2 regions of the Streptomyces sp. NPDC086554 genome follow, and region 2 is predicted to be linked to the other one. Evidence: riboswitches for the same ligand, from Rfam matches in the RefSeq annotation. Region 2 holds a riboswitch; the other holds the start of a gene.
What was found. Region 2 has a riboswitch for thiamine pyrophosphate ahead of thiO (glycine oxidase ThiO). Riboswitches for the same ligand answer to the same signal wherever they lie in the genome.
Positions count from the first base shown of each region.

Region 1: it holds a riboswitch for thiamine pyrophosphate, as region 2 does, so the genes downstream of both, thiC (phosphomethylpyrimidine synthase ThiC) here and thiO (glycine oxidase ThiO) in region 2, are expected to answer to the same signal.

Region 1 is NZ_JBFBJK010000021.1:2,695-9,246, forward strand. Features, by position in the region: gene AB0O76_RS30435 (sporulation protein) at 29-1,399, shown strand; gene AB0O76_RS30440 (aminoglycoside phosphotransferase family protein) at 1,406-2,332, opposite strand; gene AB0O76_RS30445 (hypothetical protein) at 2,558-2,956, opposite strand; gene thiC (phosphomethylpyrimidine synthase ThiC) at 3,425-5,224, opposite strand; TPP riboswitch at 5,217-5,372, opposite strand; gene AB0O76_RS30455 (YibE/F family protein) at 5,444-6,552, shown strand, end outside.
Region 2 is NZ_JBFBJK010000015.1:152,878-159,429, reverse strand. Features, by position in the region: gene pknB (Stk1 family PASTA domain-containing Ser/Thr kinase) at 1-1,312, opposite strand, end outside; gene AB0O76_RS25125 (thiazole synthase) at 1,489-2,286, opposite strand; gene thiS (sulfur carrier protein ThiS) at 2,293-2,502, opposite strand; gene thiO (glycine oxidase ThiO) at 2,499-3,689, opposite strand; TPP riboswitch at 3,687-3,799, opposite strand; gene AB0O76_RS25110 (FAD-dependent oxidoreductase) at 3,964-5,151, shown strand; gene AB0O76_RS25105 (Rv2175c family DNA-binding protein) at 5,203-5,568, shown strand; gene thiE (thiamine phosphate synthase) at 5,654-6,304, shown strand; gene metF (methylenetetrahydrofolate reductase [NAD(P)H]) at 6,417-6,552, shown strand, end outside.

The DNA.
Region 1 (6,552 bases), on a different contig from region 2:
GCCGTCATTCTCGGGTTGGCAGGGGAGCATGAGCCGAGAGCCGAACGCGCAGTTGATCGCAGTCATGGACGAAGCGAAGGTCTCGAACAAAGGCCTCGCGAAACGCATGCGGGACGCCGCCGAACAACGCGGTAGGAATCTCGGCACGACGCACGTCTCCGTGCAACGGTGGCGCGACGGCGCTGGCATCCAGCCACAGACGGCGGCCATCGCGGCGGATGTCCTCACCGCCAAACTGGGCCGCCGCATCACCCCCGGCGATCTCGGATTCTTCGGCCCGCCGGAGCCGTCGGCACCGCAGCAGATCGGCTATCCCGGCACCGTGCCCGATGTGCTGTCGATGCTGGACGGCTTGGCCGAAGAGCGACCTGAGACACCGTCGAGCGGACAACTGATCATCGCGGACGCCGATCTCAGCTCCGCCGTCCTGTCATGGATGGTTGCCCGCCCCGACGGCATCCAGGCTGACAGGCCCGCCTCCCAACGCGTCGGCATGCGTGACGTCAAGGCGATCCGCACAGCCGCCGACATGTTCATGCAGCTCGACTTTAAGTTCGGCGGCGGCCACGGCCACAAGGCCCTGCGCCACTACTTCCGCCACGAGGTCTTACCGCTGCTCAGCACCAGCTACAGCGAGCGAGTAGGCACGGCCCTGTTCGGCGCCGCATCCGAGATCTCGCAGCTCCTGGCATGGACCGCGTACGACTCCGGGAACCACCGCCTCGCGCACCGCTACCTGACATCCACCCTGCGTCTGTCCCAGGTCATCGACGACCGCATGTTCGGCGCCCGCATTCTGGGCAACCTCAGCCACCAGGCCAACTACCTGGGCAACCACGCCCAGTCCATCCAGCTTGCCCGCGCCGCCGTCGAGGGCGCCAAGGGGAAGGCCACACCGCGCGCCATGGCGATGTACTCGGCCATGGAAGCCCGCGCGTTCTCCAACGCTGGCGACTCAATCGGCGCAGGCCGCGCCATGAACGAGGCAGAACGTCACTTCGAGCGTGCCGACACAGCCGAAGACCCCGAGTGGATCAGCTACTTCGACTCCGCGGAACTGATGGGCGAGCTTTGCCACTGTTTCCGTGACCTCAAGATGCGCCGGGAATCCGTCGAGCACGCACAACGCGCAGTGAACGACACCGACCCGAAGTACGCCCGTACCCTGGGGTTCTGCCGCATGGTGCTCGCCCAAAGCCAGCTACTCAACGGTGAGCTGGAGGCAGCTGTCACCACCGCAAGCCTGGCGGTCGAGGGGGGCGACTCCCTCCAGTCTGCTCGTTTCCAGCGCTACGTCACCGACTTCCAGGCGGAGGTCAGCGCCCATGCAGCCAATCCGGCCGTGGCCGCCTTCAACGACCAAGTGCACGACGCTCTCGCCTGCCTGGAGGACGAGTAACGGCACCTACCAGGCGCCATCAGGACGCCAGTCCCTAGGCCCATCGTCGTTCCGCAGCCCTGCGATGCGCCGCCGGTACTCAGCCGCGGTCGCTTCGTCCTCCCGCACGTTCTGCATCAGCCACGTCGTCATGCCGAACTCTTGCAGGCCCCGCAGCGTCTCGTACCCCTCCCAGTCGTACAGGTCCCGCCCGTACGCGGCCACGAAGTCGGCGTACTGCTCGTTGGTCTGCCACCCAAGGCTGTGGTGCTCTACGGAGGTCACCATCAGGTCCCACTCAGGGTGATCGAAACAGAAGGCCTCGAAGTCGATCAGGATCACCTGCCCTTGATCATTCACCATGAGGTTCTGCACGTGGGCATCGCCGTGAACGGGCCCCTTTGGCGTCTCGAACCGCAGCTCCGCGTACTTGTCGCGCAGTTCCCGCCACCGCTTCCGAAGGAACGTCTTGTCATCCTCCGGGACAACGGCCCGGTTGAGCCGCAGCTCCTGCTTGTCGAAGGGCTCGAACGACGGCAGTTGAAGACCACCTGGGACCGACAGGGAGTGAAGATCCCGCAGGATGCCACCCAGCTCCCCATACGTGGCTTTCCGGTCCCCCTCAACGATCAGATGCCAGAACGTCACGGGGTGACCGTCGATCAAGACCGGCTGCTCTAGGTCCTCAATTACCCGCGCCGCCGGGAACCCTTCGCCTCCCAGCCACCGCGAGACAGCCACTTCGGTCCGCGCCTTCGGTAGCCATTCCTCCCCCCGGGCCACGCGCACGATCACCGGCGCGGAGGCCAGCCGAAACAGCGCGTTCTCCCCGAGGCGGATCAGCTCCGCGCCCCTGTCGTCAAGCCCCGCAGCCCGGCACGCGGCGCCCATGACCCGCGTCGCTCCCGCCGACGTAAACCCCTCTGCCGAACCCCAAGCAGCGTCAACCGCCATGCCCGAACCAGCTCCCCTAGTCGCGCGCGATCAACCGACGCACGCCTACGGGTGACCAACCCAGCGCCGCCGGACACGCCCTCGACGGTATCGGGGGAAGGGCAACGAAACGAGGGGCGGTTAGCTCGGCGCAGTCTTGCGGTGCTGCTGTGCTCTCGGAGGCTGGTCAGCGAGGGCGCACGCTGCCTTGGCATCGGCAGCTATCGCGTCATCAAGTCAACCTGCTCAGTTGCTGGTAGTGCGGTTGAAGCTGGTGATGTTGAGTTTGACGCCCTTTACGCTCTTGAGCGTGGTGGGGTACTCACCCCGGGTGGTCTGGCCGGGCTGCACGTTGGTATCAAGTTGAGAGCCGTTCGCCAGTCGGGTGCCGCTGGCATCGACCGCCTCCCAATCCCATGAGTAGTTGGACTTCTCACTGCTGCTGTTCTTGATCGTCCAAACGAGCCAGATATTGGTGAGCCCGGCTTCTGAGCGGTCGTCTAGCTGGAAGCTGATTAGGTCCGCTCGTTCGCCCTGGGGTTCCTGCGGCGTCTTCTCGGTGACGGTGTCAGTAGGCGCAGGCGTCGTGCCATCGTCGTCACCCCCCACCGCGATCACCAGCACAACCACGACAATGACGATCACCACGGCCAGGGCGCCAGCGCACCCCCAGAGACAGGCACGACCCCGCTGCTTCTTCTGCGGCGGCCCAGCGGGAGACGCCCACTGCCCAGAAGCGGGACGGTCATCACCCGGTGTCCCCTGCCGAGGACCGCTCGGTGGGGGCCCGCCCTCAGGCGGCTCACTCACTGGCATGGTGCCTCCTCCGTAGCGGACATCACCACGCTACGAAGCCAGGAGAAGCCTCGCGAACTGAGAGCCGCCGCTCAGGTGACAGCCGACCGGCTGGCTTGGTGGCGGTCTCGCTGGAATCACAAGAAGCGCGACAGCCGCTCCCGTTGATCCCGGAGAACACAGACGTGCCCCGCACCGAACGACGGTGCGGGGCACGCACCGACAAGCAACATCGGCTAACGCCGTGAGTCGAGTCGCCCAGCTACACGTCAGGCTCGCGACTCCCTATGAACCGCGAGCCCGTCCAGTGCTGTCTACTCAGTCCGCCATAGGCAGGTAGACACGATTCCCGCTCGCCGCGAACTCCTTCGACTTCTGGAGCATCCCCTCAGCGACCTCCTCAGCAGTCGCCTCCGCAGCCGCAGTCCCGCCGAACTGCTCTGTGATGCTTTGGCTAATCTTCATGCTGCAGAACTTCGGCCCGCACATCGAGCAGAAGTGCGCCGTCTTCGCGGGCTCGGCGGGCAGCGTCTCGTCGTGGAACTCCCGTGCGGTGACCGGGTCGAGGGCCAGGTTGAACTGGTCCTCCCAGCGGAACTCGAAGCGCGCGTCCGAGAGCGCGTCGTCCCAGTCCTGCGCGCCCGGGTGCCCCTTGGCGAGGTCCGCCGCGTGCGCCGCGATCTTGTACGTGATCACGCCCGTCTTCACGTCGTCCCTGTTCGGCAGGCCCAGGTGTTCCTTGGGCGTGACGTAGCAGAGCATCGCCGTGCCCCACCAGCCGATCATCGCGGCGCCGATGCCGGAAGTGATGTGGTCGTAGGCGGGTGCGATGTCCGTGGTCAGCGGGCCGAGCGTGTAGAACGGCGCCTCCTCGCAGATCTCCTGCTGGAGGTCGATGTTCTCCTTGATCTTGTGCATCGGGACGTGACCGGGGCCCTCGATCATTGTCTGTACGTTGTGACGCTTGGCGATCGTGTTGAGTTCCCCGAGGGTCTTCAACTCGGCGAACTGCGCCTCGTCGTTGGCGTCCGCGATCGAACCGGGCCGCAGGCCGTCGCCGAGCGAGTACGTCACGTCGTACGCCGCGAGGATCTCGCAGAGCTCCTCGAAGTTCTCGTAGAGGAAGCTCTCCTTGTGGTGCGCCAGGCACCAGGCGGCCATGATCGAGCCGCCGCGCGAGACGATGCCGGTCTTACGGCGCGCGGTGAGCGGGACATACGGAAGGCGCACACCCGCGTGCACCGTCATGTAGTCCACGCCCTGCTCGGCCTGCTCGATGACCGTGTCCTTGTAGATCTCCCAGGTCAGCGCCTCGGCCTGGCCGTCGACCTTCTCCAGGGCCTGGTAGAGCGGCACGGTGCCGATGGGGACGGGGGAGTTGCGCAGGACCCACTCGCGGGTGGTGTGGATGTTGCGGCCGGTGGACAGGTCCATGACCGTGTCGGCGCCCCACTTGGTGGCCCAGGTCATCTTGTCCACCTCCTCCTCGATGGAGGACGTGACCGCGGAGTTGCCGATGTTGGCGTTCACCTTCACCAGGAACTTCTTGCCGATGATCATCGGCTCGATCTCCGGGTGGTTGACGTTGGCCGGGATCACCGCGCGGCCCGCGGCGACCTCCGCGCGCACGACCTCGGGGTCGAGGTTCTCGCGGATCCCGATGAACTCCATCTCGGGCGTGATCTCGCCGCGACGCGCGTACGCGAGCTGCGTGACCGCCTGGCCCTGACGGCCGCGGCGCGGCTGGCGGGGGCGGCCGGGGAAGACCGCGTCGAGGTTCTTCAGCCCGCCGCGGGGCGAGGTGTGCTTGATGCCGTCGTCCTCGGGACGGGGCGGGCGGCCCACGTACTCCTCGGTGTCGCCGCGGGCGATGATCCAGTTCTCGCGGAGGGGTGCGAGACCCCTGCGGACGTCGGTGTCGATGGACTCGTCGGTGTACGGCCCCGAAGTGTCGTACAGGGTCACGGCCTTGCCATTGGTGAGGTGCACCTGGCGGACCGGCACGCGCAGATCGGGGCGTGAGCCCTCGACGTACGCCTTGTGCCAGCCGATGGACTTCCCTGCCTCGTCGCTCTGGTTCTGCGTCGAGGCAGGCGTGCGTGCGTCCGATGTGGTCATGAGACCTACTCCCTACGCCGGCATTACCCGGTAACAGGTTCGGCGGTCGACGCAGCGGATTCCGTACTGCTCCGGCACGGTTCGTGCCGTTTCGTACGGAGGTCAGCGCCCTCTCAGCCCGGTGCTCCGAGCTCCCGCGTTTGCAAAGGTGCCCCCACGCTAGCGTCATATCGGGCGCGCTGAACAGAGGGCCCCCTCCGTTCTTGCGATGATCGGGCAGTGACCACCACAGAGCCGCCGCCCCGCCCGCCGTCCGAGCCGCCCTCCGAGCCGCCGTCTCAGCCGCCCTTCTCGAACCCGCCCGGGGGCGGGCATGGAGGCGGTGACGGGCACGGGGGCGGGGGCGGGCATGGGCACTCGCACAGCCACGGCCCGGCGGCGCCCGTCTCCAAGCATCTGCGCAAGGTCATCGCCGCGGTGCTGATTCCTTTCGCCACCGCGGTCGTCGTGGGTCTCGTCGTGCTCTGGCCCGGCGGTGCGCCGGGCCATGAGCGCACCGGGGTCGGCTTCGACCGGCAGACCGAGTCGGCGACGGTGACGAAGGTGCAGGAGCTGCCCTGCAAGGACGTGAACGCCTCGCAGCCGCCGCCCACCGGGGACACCTCCACCGCCGAGGGCCAGACCGCGCAGTCGCGCGCGGAGGGCATGTGCAAGAAGGCGACGGTCGAGGTGACCAGCGGCAAGGACAAGGGGCGCACGTTCACCGAGATCGTCCAGCCGGACTCGCCTCGGCAGCTGAGCGAGGGCCAGCAGGTGGTGGTCGCCTATGAGCCCAAGGCCCCGGAGGCGCTGCAGTACTCGGTCACCGATGTGGACCGCAAGGTCCCCATGGCGCTGCTCGCCGGGATCTTCGCCCTCGTCGTCGTCCTGGTGGGGCGGATGCGCGGCGTCATGGCTCTGGTGGCGCTGGCGTTGAGCTTCCTCATCCTGACCTTCTTCATCCTGCCCGCGATCCTGCAGGGTTCGAATCCGCTGGTGGTGGCGGTGGTCGGGGCCAGCGCGATCATGCTGATCGCGCTCTACCTGTGCCACGGACTCACGGCCCGTACGTCGGTCGCGGTGCTCGGCACGCTGATCTCGCTCCTCCTCATCGGGCTGCTCGGCTCGTTCTTCATCGGCTGGGCATCGCTGAGCGGCAACACGGACGACAACACCGGCCTGATCCACGGCCTTTATCCGGATATCGACATGAGCGGTCTGCTGCTCGCGGGCGTCATCATCGGCTCGCTCGGTGTCCTCGACGACGTGACCGTCACGCAGACCTCGGCGGTCTGGGAACTGCACCAGGCCAACCCGACGATGGGCTGGCGCGGCCTCTACCGTGCGGG
Region 2 (6,552 bases):
CGCCCGCCTTGGGGTCGGTGGCCATGACCGTGCCGCGCTTGTCGGTGTCGCTGTACGCGCGCTTGACGTCCTTCACCTCGAGCCCGGCCTCGTCGAGCCGCTGCTCGGCCGCCGCCTCGGTCTTCGCCAGGAGCGGCGGGACCTTCGTGAACTGGCCGGAATTGATGTACCAGACGCCCGCGCCGAGGCCGAGCGCCAGGAGCACGGCGGCGACGATCGCCAGGACGCCGCGGCGGGGGTTGGACCGCCGGCGGTCGGGGCCGGGTGCGGCCGGCGGGGCCGCCGGAGGCGTCGCCAGGATGCTGGTGCGGTTGAGCGGGTCCTGCTGCTGGTCCTCGCCGTCCGTGGGGAGCGACATCTGCACGGACCGCGCGGCGCGCGGAATCACGCTCGTACGGTCGTCTGAGATGTCGCGGTGTTCGTGCTCGGTCGTGCGTGCCTGCGGCGGCACCGCGTCCAGCTGCTCCACGGAGAGCGCGGCCCGCGCCTCCCTGGCCTGCCCGAGGAGCGCCACCGCGTCGTGCGGGCGGACGTCCGGGGTGCGGGCGGTGGCGGAGGCGACCAGTTCGTCGAGTTCCACGGGGAGCCCGGGGACGGCCGCGGACGGGGGCGGCACGTCCTCGTGGAGGTGCTGGTAGAGCACCTGGGCGGGCGATTCGCCGGAGTGCGGCTTGGCGCCGGTCAGCATTTCGTAGAGCACGACACCGCACGCGTACACGTCGACACGGGTGTCGGCCGTGCCGTGCTCTATCTGCTCGGGCGCGAGATAGGAGACCGTCCCGAGGACCGTGCCGGTCGTGTTCGTGACGGTGTCCACCGCGCGCACGAGGCCGAAGTCGGCGACCTTGACCCGGCCGTCATCCCCTATGAGGACGTTCTCGGGCTTCATGTCGCGGTGTACGAACCCGGCGCGGTGCGCGGCGCCGAGCGCGGCGAGCACCGGCTCCAGGATGTCGAGCGCGGCCCGCGGCTGCAGGGCACCGCGCTCGCGCAGGACGTCGCGCAGGGTGCACCCGGCGATGTACTCCATCGCCAGATAGACGTACGCACCGTCGGTGCCCTGGTCGTAGACCCCCACCACGTTCGGGTGCGAGAGCCGGGCGACCGACTTCGCCTCGCGGATGAAGCGGTCGACGAACGAGACGTCGGCAGCGAGCGTCGGGTGCATCACCTTGAGCGCGAGCACGCGGTCGAGGCGGGTGTCCACGGCCCGGTAGACCGTGGCCATCCCGCCGACCGCGATCCGTCCGTCCACGCGATAGCGGTCGTCGAGCACCTGCCCGACGAGCGGGTCCTGAAGGGTCGTGTCCACGGAGGGAGTCTACGAGCCACGACTGACAGGGTTGCCCGCCTGGTCGGCTTCAGAGCCGGACTGCAGCCGACCTGTGACGCATGGCCGTTCCGGCTGTGGGCAGGCGTTCCGCAGGGCGAGTGGGGTCTCCCCTGCTGGCACAGCCCCCCGCTGCAGGGCGCCGAAGAATCGGGCGCTCAGAAAGCCGGCCGCTCCCGGTGGTCCAGCTCGGCCAGGCCCTCCGCAGGAGAAGACGCCTCGGCGAAGTGCCGCCGCGGAATCCGGCCCGCCCGGAAGGCGAGGCGCCCCGCGTCGACCCCGTGCCGCATGGCCTCCGCCATGAGCACCGGCTCCTGCGCCCGCGTCACGGCCGAGGCGAGCATCACACCCGCACACCCCAGCTCCATCGCGAGCGCCGCGTCCGACGCCGTGCCCGCCCCCGCGTCCAGGATCACCGGCACGCGCGCGTGCTCGACGATCAGCTGGAAGTTGTGCGGGTTGCGGATCCCGAGCCCGGAGCCGATGGGCGACCCGAGCGGCATGATCGCCGCGCAGCCCACGTCTTCCAGCTTCCGCGCGAGGACGGGATCGTCGTTCGTGTACGGGAGGACGGTGAAGCCGTCGTCGACGAGCGTCTCGGCGGCGTCGATGAGCTCGATCGGATCGGGGAGCAGGGTGCGCTCGTCCGCGATGACCTCCAGCTTCACCAGATCCGTGCCGAGCGCCTCGCGGGCGAGCCGGGCGGTCAGGACGGCCTCGCCTGCGGTGAAGCAGCCCGCCGTGTTCGGCAGGACACGGATGCCGAGCCTGCCGAGCACGGAGAGCACCGAGCCCTGCACGCCCGGATCGAGGCGGCGCATCGCGACCGTGGTCAGCTCCGTTCCGGAGGCGACGAGGGACCGCTCAAGGACGTCCAGGCTGGGCGCACCGCCCGTACCCATGATCAGCCGTGAGGAGAGCGTGAGCCCGCCGATGACGAAGGGGTCGTCTGCCATGTCGGTTCAGCCTCCTTGGACGGCGGTGAGTACTTCGACGCGGTCGCCGTCGGCGAGCGTCGTGGTGGACCACCGCGCGCGCGGGACGACGGTTTCGTTGAGCGCCGCGGCCACGCCGGACGGGGCCGCGGTGAGCGTGGCGACGAGGGATTCGAGCGTGGTGCCCGCGGCCACCTCGCGGACTTCTCCGTTGACTGAGACGGCTGAGTGGGTCATGCGGGCTGCTCCAGGAGGGACTGTGCCGAGGGGGCCGTGGCGAACCGGCGGGGAGTGAACGCGCGCGCCTCGTCGGGCAGTTCACCGGTGACCAGGGCGTGCGCCATGACGTCTCCGGTGACGGGCGTCAGAAGGACGCCGTTGCGGTAGTGGCCGGTGGCCAGCTGGAGGCCGGGCAGGGCGGTGGGGCCGAGCATCGGCGCGTTGTCGGGGGAGCCGGGGCGCAGACCCGCGCGGGTCTCGGTCAGCGGCAGTTCCGTGATGCCCGGTACGAGCTCGTGGGCGTCCCGAAGCAGCTCGTACACGCCGCCCGCGGTGACCGTCGTGTCCCAGCCGAGCTCCTCGCTCGTCGCGCCGACCACGAGCTCGCCGTTCTCGCGCGGCACCAGATAGACATGGCTGCCCCGGACCACGGCGCGCACTGTGCGGCTCAGGAACGGCGCGTAGCGCTCCGGAACCGTCAGCCGCAGGACTTGCCCCTTGACCGGGCGAACGGGCGGCAGAACCCCCTCAGGGATCCCTGAGAGGCGTCCGCTGAGGCTGCCCGCGGCCAGCACGGTCCGGTCGGCCTCCAGGGCGGTGCCGTCCGCGAGGACGACGCCGGTGGCCCGGTCGCGTACGACCGTCAGGCGCTCCGCCCACGCCCGGTGGAAGACCACGCCCGCCCGCTCGCACGCCACCAGGAGCGCCGCGGCGAGCCTGCGCGGGTCGACCTGGTGGTCGCCGTCCACGCGGAGCCCGCCCCGCACACCGGGCGCGAGCATCGGTTCGAGGCGGCGGCACTCGCGCCCGCTCAGCCACTCCGAATCGAGCCCCGACTGGCGCTGGAGGGTGTGCAGTTCGCGCAGATGGGCGCGGTCGTCGGAGTCCAGCGCGACGGCGAGCGTGCCGCACGCGCGGTAGCCGAGATCGCGGCCGCTCGCCTCCGTCAGCTCCTGCGCGAACGCCGGATAACGCTTCGCGGAGGCCAGATTCAGGCCGAGCAGCGTCTGCTCGCCGTAGTGGAGCTCGGTGACCGCCGCCAGCATGCCCGCGGCGACCTGCGCCGCGCCGCCGCCGGGCTCGGGGTCCACGACCGCCACGGACAGGCCGCGCTGCGCCGCCCGCCAGGCCGTGACCAGGCCGATGATGCCTCCCCCGACGACGAGGACGTCCGTCGTCGCGTGGGGTGGTGTACGTGGATGCATGGGTGTCCAGCCCCTCCCTTCGCCGGCATGACCCGGATCAGGTTCGTACGGTCGGAGGCCGTCCAGCCTCCCTCTCAGCCCGGTGCGTCCGGGCTCCCGCGAGTGCTCTGCACCGGCCACCCTAGCCCGTCGTGTCCGGTGGCAGTAGGGGGAGCTGTCCGGATATGGGCGATGACGGTGTGTCAGAGATCTCCTCGTCGCGCCCTGAAGTCGGCGTCCTGTGCCGTCCTACAGTGATCGGGTGAGCGAGCAGCAGAGGCAGGCAGAGCGCCGGGTGGTCATCGTCGGTGCGGGGATGGCCGGGGTGCAGACCGCCGTGGCCCTGCGCGAGCAGGGGTTCACCGGTGCGGTCACCCTCATCGGGGCCGAACCCCATCAGCCGTACGACAGGCCGCCGCTGTCCAAGGCCGTGCTGCTCGGCAAGGCGGAGGGCTCCGCCTTCGACGTCGACTTCGAGGCGCTGGGCATCGAGCTGAGCCTGGGCCACGAGGTCACGGGCATCCGCCCGGCGGAGCATGAGCTGGACACCGCTTCGGGGCCGGTTCCCTACGACGCCCTCGTCATCGCGACCGGCGCCGAGCCGATCCTGCTGCCGGGCGCCTCCGGAGTCCCCGGCGTACATCTGCTGCGCACCCTGGACGACGCCGAACGGCTGCGTCCTGTGCTCGCCGAGCAGCACGACATCGTGGTCGTCGGGGCGGGCTGGATCGGCGCCGAGTTCGCCACCGCCGCGCGCGAGGCGGGCTGTGCGGTCACCGTGGTCGAGGCCGCCGGGCGGCCGCTCGCGGGGGCGCTGCCCGCGGAGGTCGCGGCGCCGATGGCCGCTTGGTACGCGGACTCCGGTGCCGAACTGCGCACCCACGCGCGCGTGGAGCGCGTCGAGCCCGGCACCGTCCTCCTGGACGACGGCACCCGCCTGCCCGCCGGCGCGGTCGTCGTCGGCATCGGCGCCCGGCCCGCCACGGACTGGCTCGCCGACTCCGGGATCGCCCTCGGCGCCCACCGGGAGGTCGTCGCCGACGACCACCTGAGGACCTCGGAACCGGATGTGTACGCGGTCGGGGACTGCTCCTCCTTCCCTTCGGGAAGGTACGGCGAGCGCCTCCTCGTCCACCACTGGGACAACGCCCTCCAGGGCCCGCGCACGGTCGCGGCCAACATCATCGGCGAGACCCCTTCGGCGTACGACCCGGTCCCGTACTTCTGGTCCGAGCAGTTCGGCCGTTTCGTCCAGTACGCGGGACACCACGGCTCCGCCGACGCGCTGGTGTGGCGCGGTGACCCGTCGGGCACGGCCTGGACGGTGTGCTGGCTGCGTGCGGGCGCCCTGGTGGCCGTCCTCGCGGTGGGCCGCCCCCGGGACCTCGCCCAGGGCCGCAAGCTGATCGAGAGCGGCGCGCGGCTCGATCCGGCCAAGGCGGCGGACCCTTCGGTGCCGCTCAAGAAGGCGGTGCAGGAGTAGCCGCGCCGACTGCTCCGCCCTCTGTCAGTTCTCGGGGATACGCTTTGTCCTGTGACCGAGATTGACGCAAAGACTGATGCTCTCGTCCCCGCATGGCTCCACCTCCCCGACATCGCCGAAATGCTCGACGTCGAGGTGACGCGCGTGCGCCAGCTGGTGAAGGAGGGCCAACTGATCGCCGTGCGCCGTGGTGAGAACCGCGCGCTCCAGGTGCCCGCCGCCTTCATCGACGGCGACAAGATCGTCAAGGGCCTGACCGGCACCTTGACGCTCCTGAGGGATGACGGCTTCTCCGACGAAGAGATGCTGGAGTGGCTCTTCACTCCCGACCCGACCCTGCCGGGCACGCCCGCGCAGGCGCTGAGCGAGAATCGCGGCACGGAGGTGAAGCGCCGCGCCCAGGCGCTCGCCGTCTGACCTGATCCGAACCGCGCGGTGTACGGGCCGCACCCGCTCCACGCGGCCCGTACGCCACCGCCACCGACAACGGGGGGAACACTCCATGGCCATGACGCCTGCCCGCGAGCAGCTCGCCGACGCCCGCCTCTACCTGTGTGTGGACGCCCGCAAGCGCCAGGGAGACCTCCCGGAGTTCCTCGACGCCGTCCTCGGCGCCGGCGTCGACATCGTGCAGCTGCGCGACAAGGGCCTGGAGGCCGCCGAGGAGCTCGAGCACCTCCAGTTCTTCGCCGACGCCGCACGCCGGCACGGCAAACTCCTCGCCGTGAACGACCGCGCGGACGTCGCGCACGCCATCGGCGCCGATGTGCTGCACCTGGGCCAGGGCGACCTGCCCGTGCCCGCCGCCCGCCGCATCCTGGGCGACGACGTACTCATCGGCCGCTCCACGCACGCCGAGTCCGAGGCCGCCGCGGCGGCCGTCCAGGACGGCGTGGACTACTTCTGCACAGGCCCCTGCTGGCCGACCCCCACCAAGCCGGGACGGCACGCCCCCGGTCTCGACCTGGTCCGGTACACGGCGTCGCTCGGCACGGACCGCCCGTGGTTCGCGATCGGCGGCATCGACGCGGGCAATCTGGACGAGGTGCTCGAAGCGGGCGCCCGCCGCGTGGTCGTCGTCCGGGCGATCACCGAGGCGGACGATCCGGCGGCAGCCGCGGCGGACTTCGCAAAGCGGCTGCGTACGGCCTGATCGGCGAGCTTCGTACGGCCTGATCGGCGTTGTTTCGGCCATCCTCCGGGGAAGCTGTCCGTAAGGTGGACGGGGATTAGCCGGTGCGGCACCCCGTCGCTAACCTGCCCGTATGGCCCTAGGCACTGCTTCCACCAGGACAGATCGCGCACGCACCGTGCGCGACATGCTTGCGACCGGCAAGACCACGTACTCGTTCGAGTTCTCGGCGCCGAAGACCCCGAAGGGCGAGCGGAACCTGTGGAACG